4 regions of the Priestia sp. TRM10 genome follow, and region 1 is predicted to be linked to each of the others. Evidence: riboswitches for the same ligand, from Rfam matches in the RefSeq annotation. Region 1 holds a riboswitch; each other region holds the start of a gene.

Region 1 (7,782 bases):
CCCTGAAATAGTAGAACTGCGCCGCTATTTTCATCAATATCCTGAACTCTCATTTCGTGAAGTACAAACTCCTGCTAAAATCGCAGATTATTTAAATTCATTAGGGTTAGATGTGAAAACAGGTGTTGGAGGAAATGGAGTTGTTGGCTTTCTAAAAGGTGGTGCTCAAGGAAAAACAGTTGCTTTACGTGCTGATTTTGATGCTCTTCCAATCCAAGATGAAAAAGATGTTCCATATAAATCTAAAAATCCAGGGGTTATGCACGCATGTGGACATGATGCTCATACTGCAACACTCCTTGGCGTTGCTAAGGTTCTCTCTGAAATGAGGGATAGGCTTTGTGGAAACGTCGTATTTATCCATCAATTTGCGGAAGAAATAACGCCTGGCGGAGCAAAACCAATGATTGAAGATGGATGTCTTGATGGTGTGGATGTTATTTTTGGCACACACCTTTGGACACCTATCCCCATTGGGGAGATTGGATACCGTAGCGGAGAATTTATGGCAGCTGCGGACCGATTTGATATTACAATTAATGGGAAGGGGGGCCACGGGGCTTCCCCTCATGATACAGTTGATCCAATCGCAATCGGAACTTCACTCGTTCAAGCTCTCCAGCACATTGTAAGCAGACGCGTTGATCCTTTAAAGCCCGCTGTCTTAACTGTAGCCTCTTTCCAAGCCGGTGATGCTTTTAATGTTATTCCGCAAAAAGCTACCATCAGAGGTACGGTTCGCACCTTTGATGAAGAAGTACAGCATTTTATTCAACAAGAGATGGAAAAAATCACGGAAGGTATTTGCCAACAAGGTGGAGCTTCCTATGATTTTACATATCAAAAAGGATATCCTGCTGTAATCAATCATTCTTATGAAGCAAATTTAGTTGCAGAACATTCTTCACTTATTGTTGGGTCTTCTAATACAAAAGAGGTTTTACCAAATATGGGTGGAGAAGATTTTGCTTATTATCTTCAAAAAGTACCAGGTGCATACTTTTTCACTGGTGCAGGCAATGAAAAGAAAAAAGCAAATTACCCTCACCATCATCCTAAATTTGATATTGATGAGAGGTCAATGCTTATTGCAGCAAAAATGCTGACTTCCCTTACTCTTTCTTATTTACAACCTTAATCAAAGGAGCCATATCAAGAGATTGATATGGCTCTGAGCTATTGATCTTGAACGGACAAGTCAATAATGTTATAGGCAATAAAGTACGTAACAAGAGAGTAAAAGGCTTCTCTCATTCCAAATACAAAAATAGAACTTCCAAAGATAATAAAGTTAAAGATCATCACATATTGACCGATAGAGAATCTTGTTCTCTTACTTAATAAAATAGCTAAAATCTCCGTCCCATCTAAGGCTCCTCCATAGCGAATAATCAATCCTATTCCAAGTCCTAAAATTGTTCCTCCTACGCCAATTACAACAAAAGGGTTTGTTGTAAGAACCGGGTATGGTTTCAACAAAAACATTCCGCTCCATAACGCAAAAATGGCAAGCATACTTAGAAATACAAATCGCCTTCCCATATATTGATATCCTACAAGAAGAAAAGGACTGTTTAATAAAAGAAGAAGAGGGCCTGCTTCAAAAGACGATAGATGAGAGAGAATGAGACTTACCCCAACAATTCCCCCATCAATGACGCTGTTTCTCACGAGGAAAAGCTCTAAAGAAACGGCAACAAGCATTGCTCCACAAAGAACAAAAAAAATTCTCCTGTATAAAGATGTTTTTCTAACACTGCTTTGAATTACATATTTCAATCGTTCAACGTACATATACGCCCCCTATCTAAACCTCTCCCGTACTTGTCCATAGTCCAATATATTCTTCAACCAAAAGAACATGACGGTTTTCTCGAGAAGGCGTATAAAACTATTTATCCCGCTTATAAAAAAGACTTAATAACATACCAAATATTAAATGGCCAAGAAGCCAAAACCCTAAAGAAGATAAAGATGAAAGAGAGGGGGTTCTCTCTGACATAATTGTAGAAGGATATAAAAGAAGACCAATACACATTGCCATCATAATTGTTGCTGTTCTGCTCTTTTTCTTCGTTAGATTGATTTTTTGAAGCACAACAAACCAAACAACAGAAACAATAACAGCTACTATAAGATGAAGAATAAGCTCCAATGGTTCATTTGATGTTACCCGTTTTAACAATGGAATATAATCTACATTTAGTAACAATGTATAAACACGAAGATGAGTTAATTCTTCGATTCCTTTTAAAAAAACACTCATTATGATACCTGAAATAATTCCACCTATAAAAGCTCTCCATTTCATATTTTGTCCTCCTTTTTTCTATGTTCTTGTCTATAGTGGAGCACTTGCAAAGATGCTACGAGATGTAATTACCAAAGGAACTCATCCGCTGATGAATCTCTACAGCCAAAAGCGGATCAACCTATAGAAAAAGCGTTTCTAAGCTAGCTTAGAAACGCTTTTTTCAGGCTCTAAATGTATGAGCAAGCTCTTTAATATGCTGTGGAGAAGTACGACAGCATCCTCCAATTAAACGGGCTCCTGCTTCATACCAGTCTTTCGATTCTTCATGAAATCCTTTTCCTGTTGAAGATCCATGCCACGTTTTTGTTTCAGCATCATACGCCTCTCCCGAGTTTGGATAAACAATAACAGGCTTACTACTGTAGTGATGAAGAGTACGAATAGCCTCTGTAACAACACTTGTAGCGGAGCAGTTCACGCCAACTGCAACAATCTGAGGATGTCCCTTAAAAGCTTCTGCACATACCTTAAGCGCACTTCCATCACTAATCTCCTTCTCATTTTTCAGGGAGAAAGAGAGCCAAGCATAAGCAGGTTGAAACTTTTCCAAAAGACCAGACAAGACCTTTGCTTCCTGCAAAGAAGGAATGGTTTCAAATGCAAGAACATCCGCTCCTGCTTCAATCAACGCTTTAATTCTTGCTTCATGAAAGGCTCGAAGGGTTTCATCATCAACCCCATAGTTTCCAACGTATTCAGAACCATCTGCAAGGTATGCTCCATATGGTCCAACAGATGCCGCGACAATAGGTTTTGGTCTCCCATTGCTCTTGTGTTCCTCCCAGAAATCATCACGTGCCTGTTTGGCAAGCTCTACCGTTTTTTTAATAAGCTTAATTCCCTCTTCTTCTTGAATTCCTCGCTGTTTAAAGCCATCAATTGTTGCTTGATAGCTTGCTGTAATGGCACAATCTGCTCCAGCAAGAAAGTATTCCTTATGAACTTTATATATAAGTTCTGGATTTTCAATAAGAACACGTGCAGACCAGAGAGGATCATTAAGGTCGCAGCCATACCCTTCTAGTTCTGTTGCAAGTGCTCCGTCTACAATTAAAGTTTGATATTTTTCTAGAATGTTTTTAACTGGATCTTTTCTCTCCACTAGCATATTCAATAGGCTCCTTTTTCTTCTTAAAATGTTGAGTTGTGTAATATACGATATAACATAAAATAATAAATGGAAGGCCGCAATACAAGGCTATACGCTGTGTTGGGTCAAAAGCAATCCCAATACATGATGCTAAACAAAGTAAAAATGATGCAATAGGGACAAATGGATAAAGAGGTGTTTTGTATACTAAATCTTCAACAGAGTTTCCTTCTCGAATATAACGGCGGCGGAAGAAAAGCTGTGAAAGACTAATGCTCATCCAAACTACAACAACGGCAAGTCCCGAGATAGAGACGAGAACAATATATACTGTATCAGGAGCAATAATGCTTGAAAATAAAGCAAGCACCCCTCCAACCATACTCAAAATTACAGCATAGATTGGAACGCCTCTCTTTGTTAATTTTGCAAAGATAGGTGAAATTGTTTTTTGATCAGCAAGTGACCAGAGCATTCTAGATGAAGCATAGAGCCCTGAGTTTGCTGCTGATAAAATAGCTGTTAAAATGACGAAGTTCATAATATCTGCTGCGTATGGGACACCTATTTTTTCAAGAACGGCAACAAATGGACTTTCTACCACTCCTGATTCTGAACTTGGTAAGAGTGCTGCCAAAATAACAATCGTTCCAACAAAGAAAATAATAAGCCGGAATAATGTTGTACGAATAGCCTTTGGAATGTTCTTTTCTGGATCAACTGTTTCCCCAGCTGCAACCCCAATAAGCTCTGTTCCTGAAAAAGCAAAGTTAACTGCAAGCATCGTCATTACAAGAGCTAATGCTCCATTTGGAAAAAGACCTTCACTCGTTATATTAGAGAAAAATGGAGCAGCTTCTGAATGCTCAAGCGGAATGATACCAAACATTGCTCCGGCTCCTAGAATAATAAAAAATACAATGGCTAAAACTTTGATAGATGAAAACCAAAACTCTGATTCTGCAAAAAATTTGACTGTTAAAGCATTAAGAACAAAAATCAAAATAGCAAATAATGCACTCCATATCCACACATTAATAGATGGAAACCAACGCTGCATAAGCAGCCCTGCTGCTGTAAACTCTGATCCAAGAGCAACCGTCCACGTTAACCAATAAAGCCATGCAACAACATATCCTGTTCCTGGACCGATATATTTGGCTGCATAGGCATGGAATGCTCCTGTTTCAGGCATATGAACAGAAAGTTCTCCTAAACATAGCATTACAAGATAGACAACAACGGCACCAACAAGATAAGAAAGAATAGTACCAAAAGGGCCTGCCTGTTGAATTGTATAACCAGAGCTGAGGAAAAGACCTGTTCCAATAACTCCTCCAAGTGAAAGCATTACAAGGTGTCTTTCCTTCATTTTTCTTTGAAATTCCTGTTTTGGTTGAGCTCCCATGCTGATTCTCCTTCATATTTCAATTAAAAGTCCAATAAAAAAACGCATCCAATCCATGGATGCGTTACTGACAAATAAAAACGTACGGTCCTATCTATCAGGCTAAATCACCCGCTGGAATTAGCACAGTGTCTATAATCGACCTGTTGCTGAGGCTTCAAAGGGCCAGTCCCTCCACCTCTCTGGATAAGAATTCAATTTTCATAACTATATCGTTCTCTTCATTAATTGTCAATACCATTCCAATAGTTCTGAATAGTCAGATATAATAAACTAAAAAAAGGGCAGAGAAACCTGCTCTTTTCGATCAACTCTCTTTATTTTCTTCATTACTAGCACTAAAACATTCTGCTCATTAATTTTCCTACTCTTGTTTCCAACTCTAATAAGTTGAACGGCTTTATCATATAATCATCTGCCCCAAGTTGAAGTGCTCTCGCCACACCCTCCTTACTGTTTCGTGAAATAAGCATAATTACTTTATAAAGCCCTTGCTGTTCTTGACTATGCAGCCTTTTTAGCACTTCTAATCCATCTACGTTTGGCATAATCCCATCTAAAATCACAAGACAAGGATTCTCCTCTGTTATATGCCATTTAGAATTCATAAAGTCTTTCCCATCCTTAAATGTTTTAACTTCAAGAACCATCTGCTGGTGAGGAAACTTTGTTAAGATGCCTTTGATAATCGTTCTAATAATTGGATCGTCATCAACTACTGCTACTTTCAATGTTTTTTGAGGCCAAAAACTATATAAGGCCTCTGCCTTCTGTACTCGATTGCGACCTTTTTTCTTTACCTCATAAAGAGCATTATCTGCTAGTTGTAACCAGTATTCGAGTGTATTTACATTGTTTACCTCTACAATCCCTGAGGAAAATGTGCAGAAAAATGTCCTTTTTCCTTCAAAGGACAACTCCTTAAATTTCCTCCGTAACCGATCAATCACCTCATACCCTTCCTGAATATTTGTTTTCGGAAAAAGAATGATGAATTCTTCTCCCCCAAAACGAACCACAATGTCATTCATACGTGTCTCCTCTTTTAAAAAGCGAGCAAATGCTTTTAAGATTTCATCTCCAACAAGATGACCATGTGTATCATTAATTTTCTTGAAATGATCAATATCTAAAACAGCTAAACAGTATGGTTCTCTAGAACGATTCCTTTCATTTTGCAACTGTTCATAAGCTTGATTTAAATATTTACGATTATACACATGTGTCAACTCATCAAGAAGTAACAGATCATGAATTTGATTTTTTCTGTCTAATTGCCTTTGAATACGAACAATAAACTCCGTTATATCAAACGGTTTCTGAATAAAATCATCTGCACCTTTTCGGTAGCTATTAATGCGTGTTTCTTTTTCTCCATCGCCACTTACTATCACAGTTGGAATGAATTGTTGTTTAAGCTTTCCATTTAAAAACTCAAGCAGCTCAAGTCCACTTTTCTCCTTCATATGAATATCAATAATCACACAATCTGGTTTCACATCGTAAAGAGCAGAGGCAGCCTTTTGAGGGTTTGCTACTACAATGACATACCAATTAGCTTCCTCTTCTAATTTTTCTTTCATATACATTAAAAAAGATGTGTCATCATCAATTAATAAGATGACAGCACTCTCTTTTTGTTGTTCATTAATCTTTTTGGAAAAGTCGATTATTTCTTGATAATCATATGCGTAACAAAGATGGATGACATCGAATATATAGTGCTCTACATTCTCCATTCCCCACTCTTCTTTATCCATATCTTCTAGCCCATTCATTAGCTCTCTTGCCTTTACTCTAATTTTATCCAAACCTATTGTTGCAGCTGTCCCTGCTATAGAATGAAGAAATCTGTAAAGCTCTTCATGAGAAATGAAAGAAACAACTTCCCAATCTTTTAGCTGTTTCCGTATATTTTTCAAGAAGTGCTGCTTATATTTTTCCATTTCTGATCTCCTTGTTGAAAGAAATTGATATAGAAAGAAGAAATTCTCTATCTTCCCATAAAGAGATTTCTTGTTTTTATTATAAAATTTTTCCATTAATATAGTATTTCCCCAAGTAAGCTCCCTTTTACTGAAATAAAAAAAGTGAAAGTAGCTGCACATTTTCTCTTCTAAACATATGAATTCACTTTTTATTTCTCCTGTTTTATTGTTAATTAAAAAATAGTCAAAGCATATGATGTAAACGATTTAAATATAGATTGACAACTACATAAATCGACATTATATTAAAAATATAGTTAGTAATGATAATCATTATCGTTTAATTGTTTTTATATACATAGGTGGATAATTACGATAATCGTTCATAAACTAACCACTATATTCTTTTAAAGGAGAAATTAATATGAAAAAATGGTTAGTGCCCCTTTCCCTTGTTTTCCTGTTACTAATAAGTGCATGCAGCAACGGAAACACTGATAAAGATAAGAATTCAGCTTCAAGTGATAGTAAAGAAGAAATGGTTACATATCAGTCAGAAAGCGGATCTGTAAAAGTACCGAAAAACCCGAAACGCGTTGTTGTTCTTTCTAGCTTTGCAGGTAACCTAGCTAGCCTTGATATTAATATTGTTGGAGTGGATAGCTGGGCTAAAGATAATCCTCGCTATAATAAGTATTTAAAAGATGCAGAGGTCGTTTCTGAAGATGATTTAGAGAAAATTATTGAACTTAACCCTGATCTTATTGTTGGTTTATCTACTACAAAAAATATCGATAAACTAAAGGATATTGCTCCTACTGTTACATATACATGGGGTAAACTTGATTACTTGGAACAACAGATTGAGATTGGAAAGCTTGTTGGAAAAGAAGACGAAGCACAAAAATGGGTGGATGACTTCAAGAAAAGAGCACAGCAAGCAGGTAAAGATGTAAAAGCAAAAATTGGTGAAGATGCAACCGTTTCTGTAATTGAATCAGCAAATAAAGAGCTTTATGTTTTTGGCGATAATTGGGCACGA
Region 2 (7,782 bases), on a different contig from region 1:
CCCTATTTCTCCTTCTGGAAGGGAAATACCCGTTTGTTCCTTAATCATCTCCAAAACGTGCCTTGCAAGCTCGTATTCGGTAGGATACAATACCTTTGTTTCAAGTAAAAAAGGATTGTTAATATCCATCCCTTGCTTCACCCGCTTAATAGCAAAAGAAATATGGTCTGTTAGGCTAATATGAATATGCTCATTTAAAGGCGTTTTCACATGCTTTTGAATATAAGAAATAATATCATTCATAATGACTACAATTTTCTCATCCACTTGAGTGAGCAACATTTTATATTGTTCTTGTTCCCGTTCATTGTGTAAAATAAATAACTTTTCAGCTGAAGTTTCTGTAATTTCCTCTCCGCCTTTTTTCCCAAAACCTATACCCTTGCCAATCATGACGGTCTCTTTATATTCATCATGAGTGGCAATTAATACATTATTGTTTAGTACCTTTTTCACTAAAAAGGTGCTTTTCACTCATTCCCCACTCCTTATAGCTTCTCTGTCATCTTTCCATATTACGAAACCATTTTCACAACGTCAACATATCGTTTTATGAAATCAATGGAAACGCTGTATTCTCTTTCTTCTAAGCCCAATATTCATTCTATAAGAAGAGAAGACGATTATGGATTGATTTAATAATAATTAAAACAATTACATTATACAAGCATATAGAAAGCAGTTTATATACAGCAGTTATTTCTAGAATATTGAGCATAACCAAACTGTAACTTACAGTACAGATAATACAAAGCAAACCATACGTATATAGCGAGTTTGTGCCATATACAACAGACGTGCTATAAAGGAAAATTACAATGCTTATATAAATGGTGGTTAGAATTATTTGCTCCCTTTCTCCATCACTGAAAAAGCCCGTACTTATCGTGTTTAAAGATGTGAAGACCGTAATTAATGAAAGGCCTATCCCACTGAGCACAAAGGCCGCAAAATAAAGAGTGAGAAAATTCCTCCATTTCGAATCATCTTCTCTGTTCATCAACTCATACCATTTCTTCGCAATAAGAAAACCGATAAACATAAAAATGCCTGTATAAAATGTCTTCCACCAAAAATGTTCATATATGCCGAGTGATAAAAAGAGCGTTTCAATTCCCATAAACAAAAAGGACAAAAGAAAAATCCTAAAAATAGACCAATTGTAAGCTATAACAATCAAAGCTGCTGTTGGATAAACAAATGTTTGGGAGACAAGAGAGCCCAGTATATTATCATAATAGTGGTTCTGAACAAAATGAGGCTTATATACGTAGCTATTTAAAATAACCATAATAAAAAAATCTAATAAGTGCGCTAATCCACCAATAAATAAGAATAAGAGTAACAGCCTCTTGTTCGATTTTCTCCACAGAATAAAAACAGTCAAAAGTAAACTTAAAACAAGAAGAATAAAAAAAGGCAGTGACTGCGACAAACTACCCCCTCCTTTCCGACACTTTTTAGCATGTATCAACGCTTAAAAGATATACGAAAAAGAGCGCTAAAGAAGATCTTTAGCGCTCTTTTTGGAGAAGCAATGAATTATTCAATACCTTTTAGGAGATTTGCCATTTCAATAGCTGAAATTGCTGCGTCCCATCCTTTGTTTCCTGCTTTTGTTCCTGCACGCTCAACGGCTTGTTCGATTGTTTCCGTTGTTAAAACTCCAAATATAACTGGAACGCCTGTTTCAAGACTTTGAGCAGATACTCCTTTAGCTACTTCATTGCATACATAATCAAAGTGTGGTGTTGATCCACGGATTACAGTACCAAGAGTAATAACCGCATCATATTTCTTAGATGCTGCTAATTTTTTTGCTACAAGCGGAATTTCAAATGCGCCTGGTACCCAAGCGATATCAATATCGTCAGGGTCCACTCCATGACGTTTCAATCCGTCTTCTGCTCCACCTAAAAGCTTGCCTGTAATAAACTCATTAAAACGACCTACAACGATTCCTACTTTTAATCCTGTTCCTACTAAATGTCCTTCAAATGTTTTTGCCATTTTTTTCTCCTCTTTCCTTTTAAAAGTGTAGTAAATGTCCTAATTTCTCAACTTTTGTATGAAGATAGTGCTCATTGTCTTTTAAGACAGGCATTTCAAGCGGGACACGCTCGACAATGTCTAAACCATATCCTTTTAACCCAGCAATTTTTCTTGGGTTATTTGTTAAAAGTTGCATTTTTTCAATTCCTAAATCACGAAGAATTTGAGCTCCTAATCCATATTCACGCAAGTCCGCTCCGAAACCTAGTTTTTCATTTGCTTCAACTGTGTCATATCCCTCTTCTTGAAGCTTGTACGCTTTTAGTTTATTTAAGAGTCCAATGCCACGTCCTTCTTGACGCATATAAAGTAGAATACCTTTCCCTGATTTCTCAATTTGAGAAAGAGCTGCATGGAGCTGTGGTCCACAATCGCAGCGATGTGAACCAAACACATCTCCTGTCAAACATTCAGAGTGAACACGAACAAGCGGGACATCCCCTTTATTTATATCTCCTTTTACAAGAGCGATATGTTCACGATCGTCCACAGAATTAGAATATCCAAATACCTTAAAGTGACCAAATGACGTTGGAAGTTCAATTTGCACTTCTCGTTTCACAAGCTTATCATGCTTACGACGGTATGCGATCAGTTCCTTGATTGTAATAAGCTTTACATCCAGCTTTTTCGCAAGCTCTATTAAGTCAGGAACACGCGCCATTGTGCCATCTTCCTTCATTACTTCACAAATTACAGCTACTTCTTGAGATCCGCAAAGCTTTGCCAAATCAACAGCAGCTTCAGTATGACCTGCTCTGCGAAGAACGCCTCCCTCTTTAGCAATTAGAGGGAAAACATGACCAGGTCGACGAAAATCAGCTGGCTTAGCCTCTTTATCTAAGAGAGCTTGAATTGTTTCAGAGCGTTCAAAAGCACTAATACCTGTTGTTGTTGTTTTATGATCAATGCTGACTGTAAATGCTGTTCCATGGGCATCTGTATTTTGAGAAACCATTGGTGAAAGCTCAAGCTCTTCAGCACGCTTTTCTGACAGCGGCGTACAAATAAGTCCACGCCCATGCACAGCCATTAGATTAACATTTTCAGGTGTAGCATGCTCTCCTAGAACAATAAAGTCTCCTTCATTTTCCCTGTCCTCGTCATCACATACAATAACGACTTTTCCTTTTTTTAAATCTTCTAATGCTTCTTTAATTGTGTTAAACATTTTGACACCTCTTTTTTAAAATCCATGATTTTTCAGAAACTCATAGCTTAGCTTATCCTCTGGTTTTGCTTCTTCTTTATGAACAAACTTATGAAGATATTTCCCAATCATATCGCACTCAATATTGACAGTGTCCCCACGTTTTTTAGCTCCTAAAATCGTATAATCCGTTGTATGCGGAATAAGTGAAACAACTAGTTCATCCCGCTCAAGCCCAAAAATAGTTAAGCTTGTTCCATCTAGAGCAACAGAGCCTTTTAATAACAGGGAACGAGTTAGATGCTCTGAAAGATGAATACGGTAATAAATCGCATTACCTTTTGGCGTTACTTCAATAATTTCTCCCGTACCATCAATATGACCTGAAACAAAATGTCCTCCAAATCGCCCATTCGCTGCCATTGCTCTTTCTAAATTCACTTTCACTCCTTGCTTGAAATCCTTTAAGTTTGTTGCTTTAATCGTTTCTGGCATAACATCGACAGTAAATCGATCTTTTGTAAAGCTTGTGACAGTTAAACAAACTCCATTTACTGAAATGCTATCACCAAGATTTACATCTTTTAAAATTTCATTTGCTCGAATTGAAAAAATAATGGCATCTGTCTTTTTTTCAACTCGTTCGATTTCTCCTATTTCTTCTATAATCCCTGTGAACATATTATTTCCCTTTCTTTCTAGAGACAATTTTAAGGTCTTCACCTAATACACTTGTTTCTATAATCTCAAGATGCTGCGTTTCAGCCATTGTAGAAAAACCAGCTCCACCAAATGCACTTGGAGCATCTTTCCCACCTATTAAAATAGGAGCAACGTAGGAAACTACTTCATCAAAAAATCTGCTCTGTAAAAAAGCTCCATGAACAGTTGCTCCTCCCTCAACTAACAGGGACTGAACTCCTTTTGCTGCTAAAAGTTCTAAAATATGCTCTATATTTTGAGGCTGCTCAAGTGAAAAAATAGAAACATGCTCTTTAGCAAAAGGAGCTTTCTTCTCTTCGCTAACATTTCCTGTAATAACCCACGTTTCAGCAGAATCATCTTGAAAAATCTTAGCCTCAGGTGAAACTTTAAGGTTTGTGTCTAGTACAATACGGATTGGATGACGCGCATGCCCCATAATTCTTGTTGTCAACAGTGGATTATCAGCTATCACTGTATTTGCTCCAACTAGAATTCCATCATGAGAATGTCGAAGACGATGACCATCAAGCCTTGCTTGTTCACCAGTAATCCACTTGCTTTCTCCAGTTTTTGTCGCAATTTTACCATCCAAACTCATGGCAGACTTTAATGTCACAAAGGGACGCTTTTCTCTCATAAAATGGAGAAAGAAAGGATTAAGTGCTTTGGCCTCTTTTTCAAGAACGCCAACTTTCACTTCGATGCCCGCCTTTTTCATCATTTCCATCCCTCGTCCACTTACAAGCGGATTTGAATCAAGAGATGCAACAACAGCTCGCTTAATGCCTTTTTGGATAATAAGCTCTGCACATGGAGGTGTTTTCCCATAATGGCTACAAGGTTCAAGAGTGACATAAATTGTCGCCCCATAAGCTTTATCTCCTGCCATATTTAAAGCATGAACTTCAGCATGTGGTTCACCTGCTTTTAAATGTGCACCCATTCCAACGATTGCTCCATCTTTTACAACAACAGCTCCAACTGCTGGATTCGGTTTAGTTTGTCCTATTGTCGCACTTGCCATTTGTATAGCAAGTTTCATATATGCTTGATCGTTCACTTTTCCCCCTCCATTACAAACCCCTTTATACGTAAAAACCCCTTTAGGATTGGGTCCTAAAGGGGTAGAGATGCTGAATCAGTATATTGACAAAATGAAAATAAGCGAAAACAAACTATCATATGTATGCTTAAAAAACGTTATGCACGCTTTAAAAAACACAAACTGATAGTGTCGCACCTGATCCTTCTCCCATCCAGACTTTAACTGTCGGCTCAAGATTCAAACTTGATCAACCGCATATCAGTAAAGATATGCGGGTCGCGGGCTTAGAATATAATCATTATTCACCACCGCCGGTTAGGATTTTCACCTGACCCCGAAGGATAACTATGAAATTTGACTTTATTATAGCAGAGGTTCTCACAAAAGTCATAACTTTTTGCTTCTTTTCTCGTACTTTCTAATTTTTCCCCTTTTAAATCCGAACATTATTCCTAAAATAAAGTTTAATATCCAAATTTACCCCTTCAGCTTTTTTAAAGTATGTTTCCCCTTAAAAAAAGAGAATTTTAAAAAAAGGGTTTAAAATGTTCAGAAATTATTGTATAATTTCAAAAATCAGATACACTTTCCAAGGAAAAGTAAAATTTATTATTAGTATATTTAAAAACTATCCAAATTCATACGCATATAAATATTTCTTATCACGAGAAGTGGAGGGACTGGCCCTATGAAACTTCAGCAACCAGTTACGTTTGTAACAAGGTGCTAAATCCAGTAAGCATATTTGCTTAGAAGATAAGAAGACAACTACAAGTCTTCTTTTCATAAAGAAGGCTTTTTTTATTAGGAAAGTGATGTTCACTAAAAGGGGGAGATGAAAATGGGTTTACTTGAGGATTTACAGTCAAAAATTCTAATTGGGGATGGGGCAATGGGAACACTGCTTCACGCTCACGGAATTGATAACTGTTTTGAAGAACTAAATATTACAAAGCCGGAAGATATTTTTAATATTCATAAAGCATATCAAAAAGCAGGTGCTTCTGTTATTCAAACAAATACATATGGAGCAAATTTCCCGAAGCTTAAAAGATATGGAGCGGAAGAAAAAGTAAAGGACATCAACGTTGAAGGAGTTCGTCTCGCTAAAAAAGCAGTTGGAGATTCTGGCTACGTTCTAGGTACAATTGGCGGGATTCGATCGTTCCAAAAAAGTATTATTTCTCTTGAAGAAATTAAAAGAAGCTTTAGAGAACAACTTTTTTGGCTTTTGTCTGAGGATGTTGACGGACTTCTTTTTGAAACATTTTATGACTTGGAAGAGCTGAAGACCGTTTTAGAAATCGCACGCCGTGAGACAGATAAACCTATTGTGACAAATGTCTCTCTCCATGAAAAAGGAGTTCTTCAAGACGGAACCCCGATTGTGAAAGCTTTAAAAATATTAGAAGAACTTGGAGCGGATGTTGTAGGTACAAACTGTCGTCAAGGTCCTTATCATATGCTTGAAATTTTAGAGGAAGTTCCTCTTTTAGATAAAAGTTTTCTATCAGCATATCCAAATGCTAGTTTACCTCAATATGTTGATGGTCGCCTTATTTATGAAACAGACCCAGACTATTTCTACAAAACAGCGCTTGCGTTTAAAGACCAAGGAGTTCGATTACTTGGAGGATGCTGCGGAACAACGCCTTCGCATATTGAAGCAATGGCAAAAGCGCTCACAAATGCTGTACCAATTACAGAAAAAACGGTAAAGGAAACTCCACCAATTGAGATTCTTAGTCAAGAGATTCAGGCACAACCCCATCTTCATGAAATTGTACAAGAAAATCACTCCATTATTGTTGAACTTGATCCACCTAAAAAACTTGGAGTTGATAAGTTTCTAAAGGGAGCTCATGCTCTTCAAGCAGCTGGAATTGATGCATTAACACTTGCAGATAACTCTCTAGCAAGTCCACGTATTAGTAACCTAGCGATGGCTTCACTTTTAAAAGATCAGTTAAAAACGCGCCCGCTTATTCACTTAACGTGTCGAGACCATAACTTGATTGGTCTTCAGTCACACTTAATGGGCATGCATACACTAGGATTCAATCAGGTTCTCGCTCTAACAGGCGATCCATCAAAGATTGGGGATTTCCCTGGTGCTACATCAGTATATGATCTCTCTTCTTTTGACTTGATTCGCCTTATTAAACAGTTTAATGAGGGAGTTTCATTTTCAGGTAAGCCTCTTGGCCAAAAAACAAACTTTTCAATTGCTGGAGCTTTCAATCCTAATGTCCGCCACCTTGACAGAGCCGTACAACGCCTTGAGAAAAAAGTTGATTGTGGAGCAGATTACTTTATCTCTCAGCCTATTTATTCAATTGAGCAGCTTGAAGATGTCTATGAAGCAACTAAAAATTTAAAAGCTCCTATCTATATCGGTATTATGCCGCTTACAGGTGCTAAAAATGCTCGCTTCTTACATCATGAAGTGCCTGGCATTAAACTATCAGAAAATATTCTAACTCGTATGGAGAAAATTGAACACAATAAAGAACAAAGCGCTAAAGAAGGAATTCTACTTGCAAAAGAGCTCATTGATAGAGCATATGAGCTTTTCAACGGCTTGTATTTAATTACTCCATTTATGCGCTATGAGATGACAGTTGAGCTCGCTAACTATATTAAAGCAAAAGAACTTGTTTCAATAGAAAGGAAGATTTAAATGGCTTTCACGAACATCACAGAACAATTACAGAAACGCATTCTAATTGTTGATGGCGCAATGGGTACAATGATTCAAAATGCCAACTTAACAGCAGATGATTTTGGTGGCGAAGAATATGAAGGATGTAATGAGTATTTATCTCAAACA
Region 3 (7,782 bases), 310 kb from region 1:
CAAAAATATAATTACTAAGAAAAGAGAAGTAGCTGAAGTGCTAATCGAACAAGAGGAGTTTGCTGTGTAATGACTATAAAAAAACAGGGAGAGCGTTCGAGCTTTCCTTGTTTTTTAATGAAGGTTCACGATAAAATGAGAAAGAAAATATATGGAATTATGGTGGTGTAATAAATGAGTATAACAATATATGAATATCCAAAATGTAGTACATGTCGAAATGCAAAGAAATGGCTTGATGAACATAATGTGGAATATAACGCAATACATATTGTAGAAAATCCTCCTTCAAAAGAAGAAATTAGGGAACTTTATGAAAAGAGCGGTTTAGAGCTAAAGAAATTCTTTAATACAAGTGGTAAAAAGTATCGTGAGCTTGGATTAAAAGATAAAGTAGCTTCTGCTTCAAATGAAGAACTTTTTGAAATTTTAGCTTCAGATGGCATGCTTTTAAAACGACCAATTGTGACAGATGGGGAGAAAGTAACGATTGGGTTTAAAGATGAGATGTTTCAGAAAGAATGGAAATAGAAGGATAATGCTTATTAAAAGTTTTTCTTATTTTAGAATGCTTTCAAATAGAAAATATTCTATTTTTACGTTACAATTAAGATAATATGAGAGCGTTTATGGTGCTCCCTTTGATAACGAATAAAAATGATAAGAAAATGAACGATGTATGGAGGGAACTAAAATGAATTTACCAAAAGATTTACGTTATTCAGAAGAACACGAGTGGGTAAAAGTTGAGGGTGACAAAGTAACAATTGGAATTACTGACTTTGCGCAATCAGAACTAGGCGATATCGTATTTGTTGAGCTTCCTGAAGTAGGCGCAACAATTGAAGCGGACGAGCCTTTTGGAAGCGTTGAGTCTGTTAAAACAGTATCTGAGTTGTACGCACCAATTAGTGGAAAAGTAGTTGAAATCAACGAAAACCTAGATGACAGCCCAGAGTTTGTTAATGAATCTCCATACGAAAATGCATGGATGATTGTTTTGGAGCCTGATAATAAGGAAGATATTGAGAAATTAATGACAGCAGAAGAATATCAAAAAATGATTTCAGAATAAAAAAAAGGAATGTTTCCAAAAGGGAAACATTCCTTTTTTCTTTTGGAAAGGGAAAAATTTCATTTATGAACCCTTCGCTTTCAGGAGAATCTATAGTTAGATTCGTCTAGGAGGAGTGAAGCTTAATGTTAGAAAAGCGTCATATTGATGTAACGGACCGAGTTGTCGGAAAGTATGTAAATGATGAATTGAATTTATACGTTGAAAATGAACCGATTGGGAAGATGACTGTTAACGAGCAAGGAAAATCAGAGTATCAGTTAAATAACGGATATCAATATCGCGATAATAAATTTTACCAACATACAGATGTTACAACAGGTAAAGACATGAAGTACACCGATTGTGACAATGAAGAAGGTTGGTGCTAAAAAGCAGCGGGATTCCGCTGCTTTTTCTCTTAAAGAAAGCATTTTACAAAATTAAATATGAAGAAACAGGGGAAAAGACGTGAGAAAGCGAATACTGTATACTAAAGGATAAATGGATATTGGTGTACATTCTAACAAACAGGTGATGACAATGGTAGAAGGTATGGATAAGGTAATTATTGTTGAGGGAAGATCGGATAAAAAAAGGATTGAAAACATTATTAGAGAACCGATTGAGATCATTTGTACAAATGGCACGCTTAGTGTGGCCAAACTTGATGAAATTATTGATGCCACATTCGACAGAGACGTCTATATATTAGTCGATTCAGACGATGCTGGTGATAAACTTAGAAAACAATTTCGTCGTGAATTTCCTGAGGCAGAACATCTTTATATTGATCGATCTTATCGAGAAGTAGCTGCTGCACCAAGAAACCATATTGCAACCGTGTTGTTGAGTGCTAATATTGATATCAACACAGAATTTTTAGTTTAAAGGATTTGGTTAATGATGCAGGAATGGACAGAAGAGATTGTAAATGAAAATATAAACAAAGACGGATATCGCTTTCTCTATTTTTACACCCCACTTTGTGGAACATGTCAGCTTGCAAAGAAGATGCTTGAAGTAAGTGAGAAAGTGCTACCAGATGTAAATATTGGAGCAGCTAATTTAAACTATATGCCAGATAAGGCAAGTGAATTTAAGATAGAAAGTGTACCGTGTTTGCTCATTTTGAAAGATGGGAAATTAGAAGAAAAAGTATATGCTTTTCATTCAGTTGAAAACATTATTGGAAAATTAGGCTCTTATGAAAGTGCTTTACGCTAATGTAAAGCACTTTTTGACATATTTCTTAGGAAATAAAGGTGTTACGACATTGTTTGAAGTTTAAGAAAAGAGATTGTCGAGAAAAAGAACAAGGAACAGGAAAAAAAAGAGAGAACTTTAACAATACGAGAAAAAAGGAGTGTAAGCGGATGAAACTAAAAACATTAGTTCACAGTTTTATGAAACGCCTTACTAAAAGCGCTCACTTACTGCCGTTAATGGGAGAAGAATATTTTGTTATTTCTCTTCAAGATGAAACAGATTCCTATTCCTTGCTTATTTCAAAAGACGAGCAAATTGTTGTGTCTGGATTAGTTCAACAAGCGAACGTTCGGATTCAGGGTGATAATAAAAGTTATTATGATTTACTACTAAGTTTAGAAGCTCTGCAGAAGCTAAGTAAACAGCACGAAGTGGTTATAGAAGGTAGTTTTGCAGACGTTCTGAAAGCTGAAATGTTGATTAAACTGGCTACGAAAGAGCAAAAAGGAAAAGTTGTCCAGTTAGCCTCATAGCAAAAAATAGAAATGTTATCACTGTTGAAAATTATTTGACATTGTTTATGATAGGTGCTACAATCACTCTCGTAACTTCTAATCGTTTAATTAAATATTGCAACTCTTATCAAGAGAGGTGGAGGGACTGTGCCCGATGAAGCCCGGCAACCGTCAGATAATCTGAAAAGGTGCCAATTCCTGCAAAGTTGTGTAATACGACTTTGAGAGATGAGAGAGAGGCTTGAACATACACAACCTTTCTGCTCGTCGTGCAGAAAGGTTTTTTTATTATGCTGAAAAGATTTTGTTTGGGGATACTATTCTTCATTACTAGGCCTCTTTATCGGAAAAAACTGACTTTTTAAACGATAAACAAGAATAACTGACAGATCGAAGAAGGTGAATACGCAATGATTACATTGAAGAACGTCAACAAGACATACAAAACAAAATCAGGTGAAGTTGTAGCAGTCAAAGACGTCAATCTCGAAGTTGGAAAGGGAGAAATCTTTGGTATTATTGGTTACAGCGGAGCCGGAAAAAGTACGATGGTTCGACTTTTTAACGGCCTTGAGAAACCTACAAGTGGGGATGTCGTAGTAGCAGATAACAATATTGGTCATATAAAGGGCGAACAGCTTCGAAAAGCCCGTCAAGAAATAGGAATGATCTTTCAACATTTCAATTTATTATGGTCTCGAACTGTACGTGATAATATTTCGTTTCCTCTTGAAATTGCTGGAGTGCCAAAGAAAGAGAGACAAAAAAGAGCAGAGGAGCTTATTAAGCTTGTTGGGCTTGAAGGGCGCGAGAAAGCTTACCCTTCTCAATTAAGTGGAGGACAAAAACAAAGGGTTGGAATTGCGAGAGCACTTGCTAACAATCCAAAAGTCCTTCTTTGTGATGAAGCAACTTCAGCACTTGATCCTCAAACAACAGATTCGATTTTAGATTTACTCGTAGACATTAATAAAAAATTAGGACTAACAATTGTTCTTATTACGCATGAAATGCATGTTATTCGCAAAATTTGCCATCGTGTAGCAGTGATGGAGAGCGGGAATATCGTGGAGCATGGGGAAGTATTAGAAGTCTTCCGCAATCCACAGCAGAACGTAACAAAACGTTTCGTGAAGCAAATAGCAGAAGCAGAAGATGCTTCTGAAACAATCTCTACTTTAGTAGAACGTTATAAGAGCGGACGAATTGTACAGCTCACATTTATCGGAGATGATGCAGAGCAGCCGCTTATTACTCAACTTATCCGAAAGTTTGATATTGCGGTAAACATTGTACAAGGGAAAGTGTCTCAGCTCCAAGATGGTGCGTACGGTACATTATTTATCCATCTTGATGGAAATGAAGAAGAACTAAACAAGGCATTAGCCTTTTTACAACAAGAGAACATCGAAGTAGAGGTGATCAATCATGTTTAGTGAATGGTTTCCAAACGTAGACTTAGAGTCTTTTCAGCAAGCAACAGTTGAGACGCTCTATATGACGTCTATCTCAGTTATTGCAACGTTTATTTTGGGGATTTTACTTGGACTCTTATTATTTTTAACATCTAAGGGAAGTCTATGGGAAAACAAGTTCTTTAACACGATTATTGCTGTTATTGTGAACGTATTTCGTTCCATTCCCTTTATCATTTTAATCATTCTATTGCTTCCTTTTACAAACTTTATAATTGGTTCTATGTTTGGTCCAAAAGCAGCTCTTCCAGCATTAATTATTGGAGCAGCCCCTTTCTATGCGCGACTTGTAGAAATTGCGCTGCGTGAAATTGATCGTGGCGTTATTGAAGCAGCTCAAGCAATGGGAGCGAAAACAAGAACTATCATTTTCAAAGTATTGTTACCAGAGTCATTGCCAGCCCTTATTTCAGGTATTACTGTAACAGCTATTGCTCTTATTGGATACACAGCAGTAGCGGCAGCAATTGGAGCAGGAGGACTTGGCGCTCTAGCATATGACCAAGGATTTAAACGTAATGAGAATGATGTAACATTTTTAGCAACAGCATTAATTTTAGTTATTGTATTTATTCTTCAATTTATTGGCGACTTAGCGACAAAGAAAATCGACAAACGCTAATGCTATAAACTAATTTAAAAATAGAAGGAGAGTCATTACATGAAAAAGTTATTTGCATCAGCTGTCCTAGCTTTATCTGTGACAAGCCTTGCAGCTTGTGGTTCAAGCGGCGGTAGCGACAGCTCTAAAGAAAAAGAAATTAAAATTGTAGCAACAAGTACTCCACATGCTGAGATTTTAGAAGAAGCAGCCTCAATTTTAGAAAAGAAAGACATCAAGCTTGATGTTGAAGTGAACGACGATTACAGTTTACAAAACAAAATGCTAGCTAGTGGTGAAGTTGATGCAAACTTTTTCCAACATACACCATACCTTAAAAATGCAATGAAGGAAGACAAAAGCTTTGATCTTGTAAGTGCAGGTGGCGTACATCTTGAGCCAATGGGTGTATACTCTAAAAAATATAAAAACCTTGATGAAATTCCTAAAAACGGAACAATTATGATTAGTAATAACGTAGCAGAAGAAGGACGCATGCTTTCTCTTTTACAACAAGGCGGTCTTATTAAACTAAAAGAAGGCGTTGACCCTGTTTCAGCAACGAAGAAAGATATTGTAGAAAATAAGAAAAATATCAACATTAAAGTTGGTGGAGATGCTGCTTTAATGCCAAAAGCATATGAAAATGAAGAAGCAGACGCAGTTATTATTAACACTAACTATGCAATCGGAGCTGACTTAACGCCAACAAAAGATGCGATTGAGTTAGAAGGAGAAGATTCACCATACGTGAATATCGTTGCAGTTAAAAAAGGTGACGAAGATCGTGAAGAAATTAAAGAACTTATGAAAGTTCTTCATTCAAAAGAGATTCAAGACTTTATTAAAGAGAAATATAAAGGTTCTATCATTCCAGTTTCAAAATAATTTGGAAAGGGGGCGCATTTGCGCTCCCCTTTTTATTTTTATAAGAAGTGCAGAAAGCATACATTTTTTTCTAGAAGACCATACTAGTGTTGAAAAGTTTAAAGAAATGGAGTTGATAGGGATGGATACAGGTCAAAATTCAACAGACCAGGCGTTGCATGCGTATAAAGTAGGTATTGGTGAATTTACACAGAAGCTTCCAGATGTTGCTGAAGCATTTAACGCATTTACAGAAACATGTTTTAAAGAAGGAGAACTTTCAGCAAAACAGAAACAGCTGATTGCTCTTGGAATCAGTCTTGTAGCACAAGATGAATACTGTATTATTTACCATACAAAAGGATGTCTAGATGAAGGCGCAAGTGAGAAGGAAATTCTTGAAGCATGCGGCGTTGGCGCAGCATTTGGCGGAGGAGCAGCAATGAGTCAAGCTGTTACGCTCGTGCAAGAATGCATTGGAGAACTAGATCAGCGCACACATTAAACAAACGTTTGATTAAGGTTTCGAGATTAGTGTTCAAGCTTTGCAATGCCCCTTTTTCAAAAGGGGTCTTTTACATAAGTAAGGAAAGAAACCAATAACAGCCTATTCCTTAAATTTAGTTAAAACTTTTCCCTGTTTCTATAGTAGAAAATAGGATAGAATGAGAAGAGATTAAGAGCTAAGCCTAATAAGGAGATTAGCCTTTCTGGGTTGCCATAGGATTTTATTTGTTATAAAATTATAATGAGAATAAAATGAGAATGATTAGTAATAAAATTAATAATAAATATTGGCATATATAAGCTAATAATTGGAGGGTTTACGAATGGCAGGTTCAACATTAAAGATTACAGACCTTCATGTTGAGATTGAAGGAAAAGAGATTTTAAAAGGTGTTAACTTAGAAATTAAAGGTGGCGAAATCCACGCTGTTATGGGACCGAACGGTACTGGTAAATCAACGTTATCATCTGCAATTATGGGACACCCTAAGTATGAGGTAACAAAAGGTAGCATCACGCTTGATGGAAAAGATGTTCTTGAGATGGAAGTTGACGAACGTGCACAAGCAGGTCTTTTCCTTGCGATGCAATACCCAAGTGAAATCAGCGGTGTAACAAACGCAGATTTCCTACGTTCAGCAATTAATGCTCGTCGTGAAGAAGGTGATGAAATTTCTCTAATGAAATTCATCCGTAAATTAGATTCAAAAATGGAATTGCTTGAAATGGATCAAGACATGGCACAGCGTTACCTAAACGAAGGTTTCTCTGGTGGGGAGAAGAAACGTAATGAAATTCTTCAACTTATGATGCTTGAGCCAAAACTAGCAATCCTTGATGAAATTGACTCTGGTCTTGATATTGATGCATTAAAGGTTGTTTCTAAAGGAATCAATGAAATGCGCGGAGAAGACTTCGGCTGCTTAATGATTACTCACTATCAACGTTTACTTAACTACATTACACCTGATCATGTTCACGTTATGATGCAAGGACGCGTTGTTAAATCTGGTGGTCCAGAACTAGCACAACGTCTAGAATCAGAAGGCTACGACTGGATTAAAAAAGAACTTGGTATTGAAGATGAAACAGTAGGACAAGAAGCATAAAGTAAGCGTTAGGAGGAAATGTCATGACGATTGAGACAACATTACCATTTGATAAAGAGTATGTCCGTAATTACTCACAGCAGTCAGAAGAGCCAACATGGCTAACAGACATCCGCTTACAAGCTCTTGAACAAGCGGAATCTCTTCCACTGCCAAAAGCAGAAAAAACAAAGATTACAAACTGGAATTTTACAAGCTTTAAGGAGCATACAGTAGAAGGTTCTGCAATTTCTTCTATTGATGAGCTACCTGAAGTTGTACAGTCTTTAATTAATAAAGAGAATGCAAATAATCTATACGTTCAGCAAAATCAGACGGCTGTTTACTCAGAGTTAACAGCAGATCTTAAAGAGCAAGGTGTTATTTTTACAGACATTCAAAAAGCAGCAAAAGAGCATAGTGACCTTGTACAGAAATACTTCATGCAAGGAGCAAAAGTAGACGA
Region 4 (7,782 bases), on a different contig from region 1:
ACATGTGCTTTCTTCAAGAGTAGATTGGAAAATTCCGTTGATGTATATCCTTTAGGGACACGAAGCCAAGCAAAAAAAGAGCCTGCTGGAGCTTTTACATCCCATCCGATATTTTGCAATCCCCCTATCCAAACTTCACGTCTTCTCTCATAAAGAGACAAAAGATCCTGAACACTTTTATGACTATGCAGAAGCGCAACTTCGGCTGCTTTTTGAATAGGACTAAAAATACTAACATAAAGGTGATCTTGTAAAAGTTCAATTGCTTTAATAACGCTCTCGTTTCCAACCGCAAAAGCAATGCGCCAGCCTGCCATATTAAATGTTTTAGAAAACGTATAAATCTCAATTCCAACGTCTTTTGCTCCTTCAGTTTGCAAAAAACTTCTTGGCTTCTTGCCATCAAATCCGATTGCTCCATAAGCAAAATCGTGAACAACACAGATATCATTTTTGTCGGCAAAGCTCACCGTATCTTCAAAAAATTCTTTTGAAGCAACAGCACCTGTTGGATTATTTGGATAGTTTAAAAACATCAGCTTAGCACGTTGTTTATCTTCTTCTGACAGTGAACTATAGTCAGGTAAAAAATCATTTTGCTCTGTTAAAGGCATTTTAGTTAATGTTGCGCCAGCTAGCGCAACCCCTGATAAATAGTCCGGGTAACCCGGATCTGGAACAAGGACACCATCCCCTTTATTAAGCAAACACTGGGGAATTTCAACCAATCCTGCTTTTCCGCCAAATAAAATGGCTACTTCTTTTGTTGGATCAATTGTTACTCCATATTCTTGTTTATAAAAAGAGGCTGCAGCCTCTTTTAAAAAGCTGTGCCCTTGAAAAGGCGGATAACCGTGAAATTGAGGATTATTACTTGCTTCTTGAAGAGCCTTTACAATATGATTAGGAGTCGGCTTGTCTGGATTTCCCTGACCAAAATTAATTAAGTCATGTCCTTTATGTGCTTCTTTTGCTACTTTTTTAACAAGAGAAGCAAAAAACTGTTCTGGTAACCCTTTTAAAAGGTCTGACTGCTGAAATATTTTCATCATAAACAACCTCTCGAAAAATTCTACAAATTCTAATGATTCATGATATATGCTTCTTTCATTTCTGTAAAGATGAAAAAAGAAAAGTTTTTCTCGCTCTAAACAAATAACCTAATCTTAAATTTACGTGTTGACAAAACCTACAATCGTTGCTAGTATACTTTTCAAACAGTGTTATTTCATTTCCAACTTAAAATCACATATACTCTTATCAAGAGTTGGCTGAGGGAATTGGCCCTTTGACGCCCAGCAACCGACCATTTGTTCATTCTGTGTAAAATGAACGTAAAAGTGGCACGGTGCTACTTCCAACAGAAAGGATATCCTTTCTGAAAGATAAGAGGTTTGACCATATCTTCAAGCCTCTTTCATAAAGGAAAGGGGCTTTTTCATTGTTAAATAAGCACCCCTACTCCCTTTCACTTCTTAATTCCGATTAAACAAATCTATTTTGGAGGTTTACTTCTCTTATGACTTTTCAATTTGATGTTTATAAACCGTTAACAGAAGAAAGCGCTATATCTCTTTTAAAACAACTTCATTTTTTTGCTGAAGATGAACATGTAACATGCCATGAAATTGGCGATGGGAACCTTAACCTTGTTTTTCAAATGAGTGCTCAAGGTAGCGCAAAAAAATGGATTGTAAAGCAAGCTTTACCATACGCTAAAGTTGTGGGAGAAAGTTGGCCATTGACGCTGCAGCGAGCCAAAATTGAAAGCGAAGCTCTGTTACAATTTGCAAAATTCACCCCTCACCTTGTTCCTGAGGTGTTGTACAGTAATGAGACGCTCGCACTAACAATTATGGAAGATTTATCTCATCTTTCCATTGCAAGGACAGGACTTATTAAAGGTGAATCTTATCCGAATTTAGGAAAAGATATTGGCACCTTTTTAGCTCACATTCTCTTTAAAACATCTGATTTAGGGTTGAGTCCAACTGAAAAGAAAGAAAAAGCACAGCAATTTTCAAACCCTGAGCTTTGTAAAATAACAGAAGACCTCGTTTTTACAGATCCATTCTTTGATCATGATACAAATGATTTTGAACCAGAACTATCAGAAAAAGTAGAACAACTTTGGAAAGAGGATGAACTTAAGCTTGAAGTAGCTAAATTGAAGAGACTGTTTTTAACAAATGGAGATGCCCTTATTCACGGTGATTTACATACAGGAAGTATTTTTGCTAGCGAGCATGAAACAAAAATTATCGATCCTGAATTTGCTTTTTATGGACCTTTTGGTTTTGACTTGGGTCATTTTATCGCAAATTTATTGTTTAATGCACTCCGTCGTCCCCAAGCTCAAACTGAGCTTTTTGGCTTTATTCATGATACATGGGAAACTTTTTCGTCTGTATTTACGTCTCTTTGGAAAGAGGATAAAAACAATCCTTTTCTACAAGTTAACGGCTATCTTGACTATACACTCCAAACCATTTGGCAAGATGCATTAGGTTTTGCAGGATGTGAAATAATCCGCCGAACAATTGGGCTTGCTCATGTAGCAGATCTTGATACGATCGAAGAAAGTGAACTTCGTATTCGTACAAAAGAGATTGCTTTAGACATAGGAAAATCTCTCATTTTAAATCGAGTAGAGATTAAAACTGTTCAAGACTTGCACGAGCTTTATATTGAAAATAATGAATTTTTAGGAAATAACGCTAGAACTGTTTAGAAAGGATGAAAGAAAAATGGCAATACCAAGATCGGTAGAATGGAAAGAGGATTCCATTAAAATTTTAAATCAACAACTTATTCCCAATTCTGTTGAGTTTCTAACTTTAGAAACAATTGAAGATGTATGGGATGCTATTAAAACTTTAAAAGTGCGTGGAGCACCAGCAATTGGAATTGCCGCTGCTTTTGGATTAGCCCTAGCTGGATCAAAATTTGAAGGAGAGGACTTACAAGAATTTCATACACACATTCGTGAACAAAGCTTATACCTTGCTTCTTCTCGCCCAACGGCCGTTAATTTAACATGGGCCCTTCATCGTTTACAAAATAAAATTGAGAATGCGGCTTCTGTCAATGAAGCAAAAACAAATCTTGTTCATGAAGCTATTTTGATTAGCGTTGAGGATGAAAATATCTGTTATAACATTGGACAGCATGCTTTGTCACTTTTTAATAAGAATGATTCTGTAATGACCATCTGTAATGCAGGGTCGATTGCCACCGCTTATTATGGTACGGCATTAGCTCCTTTCCATCTCGCAGCAGAAGTTGACTTCCCTATCCATGTATTTGCTTGTGAAACTCGCCCTCTCTTACAAGGTGCGCGATTAACAACGTGGGAACTCTTACAAAGCGGGGTAAATGTTACGTTAATTACTGATAGCATGGCTGCACATACAATGAAAACAAAGAAAGTCGACGCTGTTATTGTTGGAGCCGACCGCATTTCTGCAAATGGAGATACAGCTAATAAGATCGGAACCTACGGATTAGCTATTTTGGCAAAACAGCATGGAATTCCATTTTATGTTGCGGCTCCTTTATCAACGTTCGATATTTCTCTTAAAAATGGAGATGAAATTCCAATTGAAGAACGAAAAGAGGAAGAAATCCTTAAAGTAGGAAATGAGTGGGTTGCACCTAAAAACACATCTGTTTATAATCCTGCTTTTGATGTGACTCCTGCAGAACTTATCTCAGGTATTATTACAGAACAAGGTATTATACATGGAACTGAATTCGATAAAATCCCTGACTTATTTACAACTAAAAGCTTATAAAAGAGAAGAAGCATAGCTGCTTCTTCTTTGTTTTTTACAGAAGTGTAACATTTCATTGTAGAAAACATATTCTTCTCTTCAACTGCTTATTATAATAATGAAATTTTTAAAAAGTGTAAGGAGGACAAGAAAGTGAAAAAAAATGAGAAAGAATTCACAGAATCCGAAAGCTCCATGCACGAAACAGATGAACAACAGTCTGTTGATCTCGTTTTTATAGAAGGACAAGGATGGAAAGAAGAAGAAAGTGAATAAGCTAAGCGAATGTATCGCTTAGCTTTTATATTTTTACTGTGCCATTCTGAACTGTTAATCCTTCAACAGTTAATAGAAGTTCTTTTTGATGTATTTTATTTCCCGCATATCCTGTTAAAGAGGCATCTTTTCCTATTACACGGTGACAGGGAATAATAATAGGCAAAGGATTAGCTCTATTAGCACCGCCAACTGCTCTTACTGCTTTTGGACGCTGTACCTCTGCTGCAATATCACTGTAAGACCAGACGCTTCCATAAGGAATTTTTGATAATGTATTCCACACTTCCCGCTGAAATAGCGTACCTTTTTCAATACAAAGCGGTAAATTAAATGTTTGTCGTTCTCCTTTAAAATATTCCTCAAGCTGTTGCTTAGCAGTAAGCGCCCAACCCTGATTTTTAATTTCATCTTTTTCAATAACAAGCTCTTCTCCAATGGAAAGAGCTGTCACGCCTTTGTCGTTTGAATGGATGACAATATTGCCAAGCATCTCATGAACAAGGACGCTATAATATTTGTTCATTCTTTCTTATTCTCCTCACTTGGGTTGATTGGTAAGATGATGGAAAAAGTTGTGCCAAGTCCTATCTCACTATGAACGTCAATATAACCGCCATGTTCCTCAATAATTTTATATGACACCATAAGACCTAGTCCTGTACCTTTTTCTTTTGTTGTATAAAAAGGCTCGCCAAGACGCTTAATTCGCTCTTCAGGCATGCCTTCTCCTTCATCTTTAATAGAGACTACAATAAACTTTTCATCTTTAGCATGTACACTTACAGTTAGGGTACCACCTATAGGCATAACTTCCAATGCATTTTTCATAATGTTAATAAATACCTGTTTTAGCTGATTCGGTTCACAGTAAAGAAGCGGTAATGAAGGCTCAAATTCTGTATGAAACTGCACGTTTACAAGCGTTGCTTGTGCTGTTAATAAGTCCATTGTTTCTTGGACAATTTGAATAATATCTTTTTGCTCGTGTTTAATTGCCTGAGGTTTTGCTAATACAAGAAAATCTGTAATAATATTTTCAATACGCTGAAGTTCTGACGTAATGACGTCAAAATATAGAGAAAAATCATCTTTCTCTTCATGATCTATACTATTTTGTAAAAGCTGAATAAATCCTTTCAATGCTGTCATTGGATTTCGGATTTCATGAGCAATTCCTGCGGCAAGCTGCCCTACCACTTGTAGGGTATCTGATTTTCGAATTTGCTCTTCCATCTCTTTCTTTTCAGTGACATCTCGTAGCATTGTCATATAGACCCCTGGAATAATATCTTTCTTCGTTGAATATTCAATGGTTCGCTTGCGACCACTCTTCATTGTGTAAGTTAACTCACCTTCATGCTCTCTGTATTCCTTAAGAAACGATAAATGAACATCTAATATCTTTTTGTTTCCTTCATCTAGCAGGTTTCGCACGTTCAATGAGCATACTTCTTCTTTTGTTAATTCAACAAAATCACATAAAACAGAGTTAGCATCAATAATCTTTAAATTTTCATTCCAAAGCAGAACACCATCGACAGAACCATTGAAAATCGTTCTAAATTTTTGCTCACTTTCTCTTAACTCTTGTTCCATTTTCTTTCGTTCACTTATATTACGGAAAATAGTTAGATTATGGCCTTTTATAATACCTTGTTTTGCTGTAAACTCTAAGTCTTTCTTTTCACCATTTGGCATATAAAAAGGCAGCTCTTCTCTTATCGCATTAAAATCATAAAAACGATTTGTAATTTCTTTTGTTTTTGGCTGTGATAAATCTAAAAATTCTTCTAGATTACTTCCGATAAGTTGATGAAGAGGAAGCTCAAATGTACGAGAGGAAGAAGGATTTGCATCTACAACTGTCCAATCTTCATTCCAAATAATAATGGCATCAACAGCGCTTTCAAAAATTTCTCTAAATTTCTTTTCACTTTTAGCTAGCTCTTGCTCCATGTCTCTCTTTTCTGTAACATCGCGCATGATAGACATATAATAATCACTATTAATATGAGCTGTTGTTGTAAAATCAAAGTACACTTCTTCTCCTTGCCTAGTTTGAATAGGAAGTTCTCCTTGTGATTTTCCATTCCTTTTTAGCGCATGCCAAAGACGCTCAATCTTATAATGATAAATCGGAAGAACAAGCTCACTTAATGTTTGAACAAGCAGTTCATTTTTAGTGTAGCCAATCCTTCGGCAAAGGGACGGATTCGCATCAATAATTCGCCCTTTCTTGTCAAAAATCAAAATACCATCAATCGCTTGATTAAAAATATCTTGAAACATTTCTTGACTAATAAACCGCTCATTTTCTAAGTTCTTTGTTTTTGTAATATCCCGGAACGTTGTCATTAAAATGGCATTTTCTCCATCATGCTTTTCTGACTGAAATTCAATATACTTTATCGAGCCATTCGGCAAATATAAGGGGCCCTCAAAATAAAAATGGTCTCCGCTTGTAAGAGAATAATCATACCGCTCTAATGCCTCACTTGACATCATTTCCAAAAAATCTCGCACATGAAGTGAGAGGAGCTCCTCTTTTGCACATTCAAACAAGCGACAGGCTGCTTGATTGACGTCTGTAACGCGCAAATCACCATTAAATACAATCATTGCATCCCGTGCTCTGTCAAATACGATTCTAAGCTGCTCCAATTCTGCTGTTTCATCTCGACTTTTCTCAGTTGCTTGAAGTGATCCTTCAGCCGACATAAACGTTGCTCCTTTCACACATATATAGTGACAGCTTTCTTATTATCTTATGGTTATTCTACATATTACTCCAAATTCCTCCTATCTCTTTTTGAATAGACAGGAAAAGATGCTTGACTAGATTTCTCTAGCCAAGCATCTCTTTAACAGTCTTCAACAATAATATAGGTTGCTTTGACAGGACCATGAACACCAACGACAAGGTTCATCTCAATATCGGCTGAGTTACTCGGTCCTGTAATAAAATTAATGCAAGAAGAAATATCTTCTCCTCCTTCAACTTTTTGATGAATATACTGCGCAGCTTGCGTCATTCTCGGCACGATTGTACTCTTAGGAATAATAGCAATATATGTTGTAGGAAGAAGGCTAACTGAACGTCCCTTTCCTCCTCCGTTAAATAAAACAACTGTTCCTGATTCTGATAAAGTTATATCACTAAACGTAATCCCAACATTAGCTTGTGCTGCTTTTTGGATATTCTCTTCTCGTTTATCCTTGCCCCATATATGAACATTTTGTCTATCTAGAAGGGAAGATAGGCCATATTGAGAAAAACGAGGGTCATCCCATACAATAACCTCTCCTCCTCCGTTTATTTCAACTACTTTTTCTACTACTTCTTGCAAGCTTATGGATAAGGTGCGAATACATTCTGTATGAATCTGTTCACAGTATTCTTCGAGATGATCTGCTAGTTCATCATTTGAAGCATCTTGAAAAACATATTGTTGGGGAGAGTGTGTCCATGTTGGACGTTCTATCTGTTTACTTCTTTTTCTTCCAAGCTGCTTAGCAATATCATTCAGGAAAGAATCTCTATTTTGAATTGTTCCATAGCTCATTTGTTTTCCCCCTTTCTTTCCTGAAACCAATCTCTGAATCGCTCTTTGTTTGGAGCTGGAAATTCTCGAATATTAGTCCAGGCTTTAAGCGGTCCAGGCCCTTTTGATATTTTGTCATCTGTTGTAAAAGGACTTAGTGCAGACTTGGCCACCTTACCACCCAAATT

The links. Region 1 has a riboswitch for S-adenosylmethionine ahead of mmuP (S-methylmethionine permease). Riboswitches for the same ligand answer to the same signal wherever they lie in the genome.
Region 2: it holds a riboswitch for S-adenosylmethionine, as region 1 does, so the genes downstream of both, ACK3CR_RS11875 (bifunctional homocysteine S-methyltransferase/methylenetetrahydrofolate reductase) here and mmuP (S-methylmethionine permease) in region 1, are expected to answer to the same signal.
Region 3: it holds a riboswitch for S-adenosylmethionine, as region 1 does, so the genes downstream of both, ACK3CR_RS10240 (methionine ABC transporter ATP-binding protein) here and mmuP (S-methylmethionine permease) in region 1, are expected to answer to the same signal.
Region 4: it holds a riboswitch for S-adenosylmethionine, as region 1 does, so the genes downstream of both, mtnK (S-methyl-5-thioribose kinase) here and mmuP (S-methylmethionine permease) in region 1, are expected to answer to the same signal.

The regions. Positions count from the first base shown of each region.
Region 1 is NZ_JBJZOT010000011.1:68,159-75,940, reverse strand. Features, by position in the region: gene ACK3CR_RS08780 (M20 family metallopeptidase) at 1-1,138, shown strand, start outside; gene ACK3CR_RS08775 (YitT family protein) at 1,177-1,794, opposite strand; gene ACK3CR_RS08770 (DUF6789 family protein) at 1,892-2,311, opposite strand; gene mmuM (homocysteine S-methyltransferase) at 2,475-3,422, opposite strand; gene mmuP (S-methylmethionine permease) at 3,394-4,812, opposite strand; SAM riboswitch class I at 4,900-5,005, opposite strand; gene ACK3CR_RS08755 (diguanylate cyclase) at 5,151-6,758, opposite strand; gene ACK3CR_RS08750 (iron-hydroxamate ABC transporter substrate-binding protein) at 7,165-7,782, shown strand, end outside.
Region 2 is NZ_JBJZOT010000013.1:116,871-124,652, reverse strand. Features, by position in the region: gene glcT (glucose PTS transporter transcription antiterminator GlcT) at 1-474, opposite strand, end outside; gene ACK3CR_RS11900 (hypothetical protein) at 605-1,435, opposite strand; gene ribH (6,7-dimethyl-8-ribityllumazine synthase) at 1,543-2,010, opposite strand; gene ACK3CR_RS11890 (bifunctional 3,4-dihydroxy-2-butanone-4-phosphate synthase/GTP cyclohydrolase II) at 2,030-3,223, opposite strand; gene ribE (riboflavin synthase) at 3,239-3,883, opposite strand; gene ribD (bifunctional diaminohydroxyphosphoribosylaminopyrimidine deaminase/5-amino-6-(5-phosphoribosylamino)uracil reductase RibD) at 3,885-4,967, opposite strand; FMN riboswitch at 5,148-5,298, opposite strand; SAM riboswitch class I at 5,609-5,715, shown strand; gene ACK3CR_RS11875 (bifunctional homocysteine S-methyltransferase/methylenetetrahydrofolate reductase) at 5,794-7,632, shown strand; gene metH (methionine synthase) at 7,633-7,782, shown strand, end outside.
Region 3 is NZ_JBJZOT010000011.1:373,900-381,681, forward strand. Features, by position in the region: gene ACK3CR_RS10205 (acyl-CoA dehydrogenase FadE) at 1-70, shown strand, start outside; gene ACK3CR_RS10210 (arsenate reductase family protein) at 175-531, shown strand; gene gcvH (glycine cleavage system protein GcvH) at 695-1,075, shown strand; gene ACK3CR_RS10220 (YusG family protein) at 1,201-1,446, shown strand; gene ACK3CR_RS10225 (toprim domain-containing protein) at 1,598-1,945, shown strand; gene ACK3CR_RS10230 (thioredoxin family protein) at 1,961-2,281, shown strand; gene ACK3CR_RS10235 (SCP2 sterol-binding domain-containing protein) at 2,431-2,796, shown strand; SAM riboswitch class I at 2,900-3,013, shown strand; gene ACK3CR_RS10240 (methionine ABC transporter ATP-binding protein) at 3,189-4,214, shown strand; gene ACK3CR_RS10245 (methionine ABC transporter permease) at 4,207-4,875, shown strand; gene ACK3CR_RS10250 (MetQ/NlpA family ABC transporter substrate-binding protein) at 4,915-5,742, shown strand; gene ACK3CR_RS10255 (carboxymuconolactone decarboxylase family protein) at 5,864-6,226, shown strand; gene sufC (Fe-S cluster assembly ATPase SufC) at 6,552-7,337, shown strand; gene sufD (Fe-S cluster assembly protein SufD) at 7,361-7,782, shown strand, end outside.
Region 4 is NZ_JBJZOT010000013.1:75,472-83,253, reverse strand. Features, by position in the region: gene ACK3CR_RS11690 (pyridoxal phosphate-dependent aminotransferase) at 1-1,049, opposite strand, end outside; SAM riboswitch class I at 1,255-1,392, shown strand; gene mtnK (S-methyl-5-thioribose kinase) at 1,520-2,731, shown strand; gene mtnA (S-methyl-5-thioribose-1-phosphate isomerase) at 2,748-3,794, shown strand; gene ACK3CR_RS11675 (hypothetical protein) at 3,927-4,049, shown strand; gene ACK3CR_RS11670 (methylated-DNA--[protein]-cysteine S-methyltransferase) at 4,075-4,575, opposite strand; gene ACK3CR_RS11665 (PAS domain-containing sensor histidine kinase) at 4,572-6,770, opposite strand; gene ACK3CR_RS11660 (LutC/YkgG family protein) at 6,914-7,615, opposite strand; gene ACK3CR_RS11655 (LutB/LldF family L-lactate oxidation iron-sulfur protein) at 7,612-7,782, opposite strand, start outside.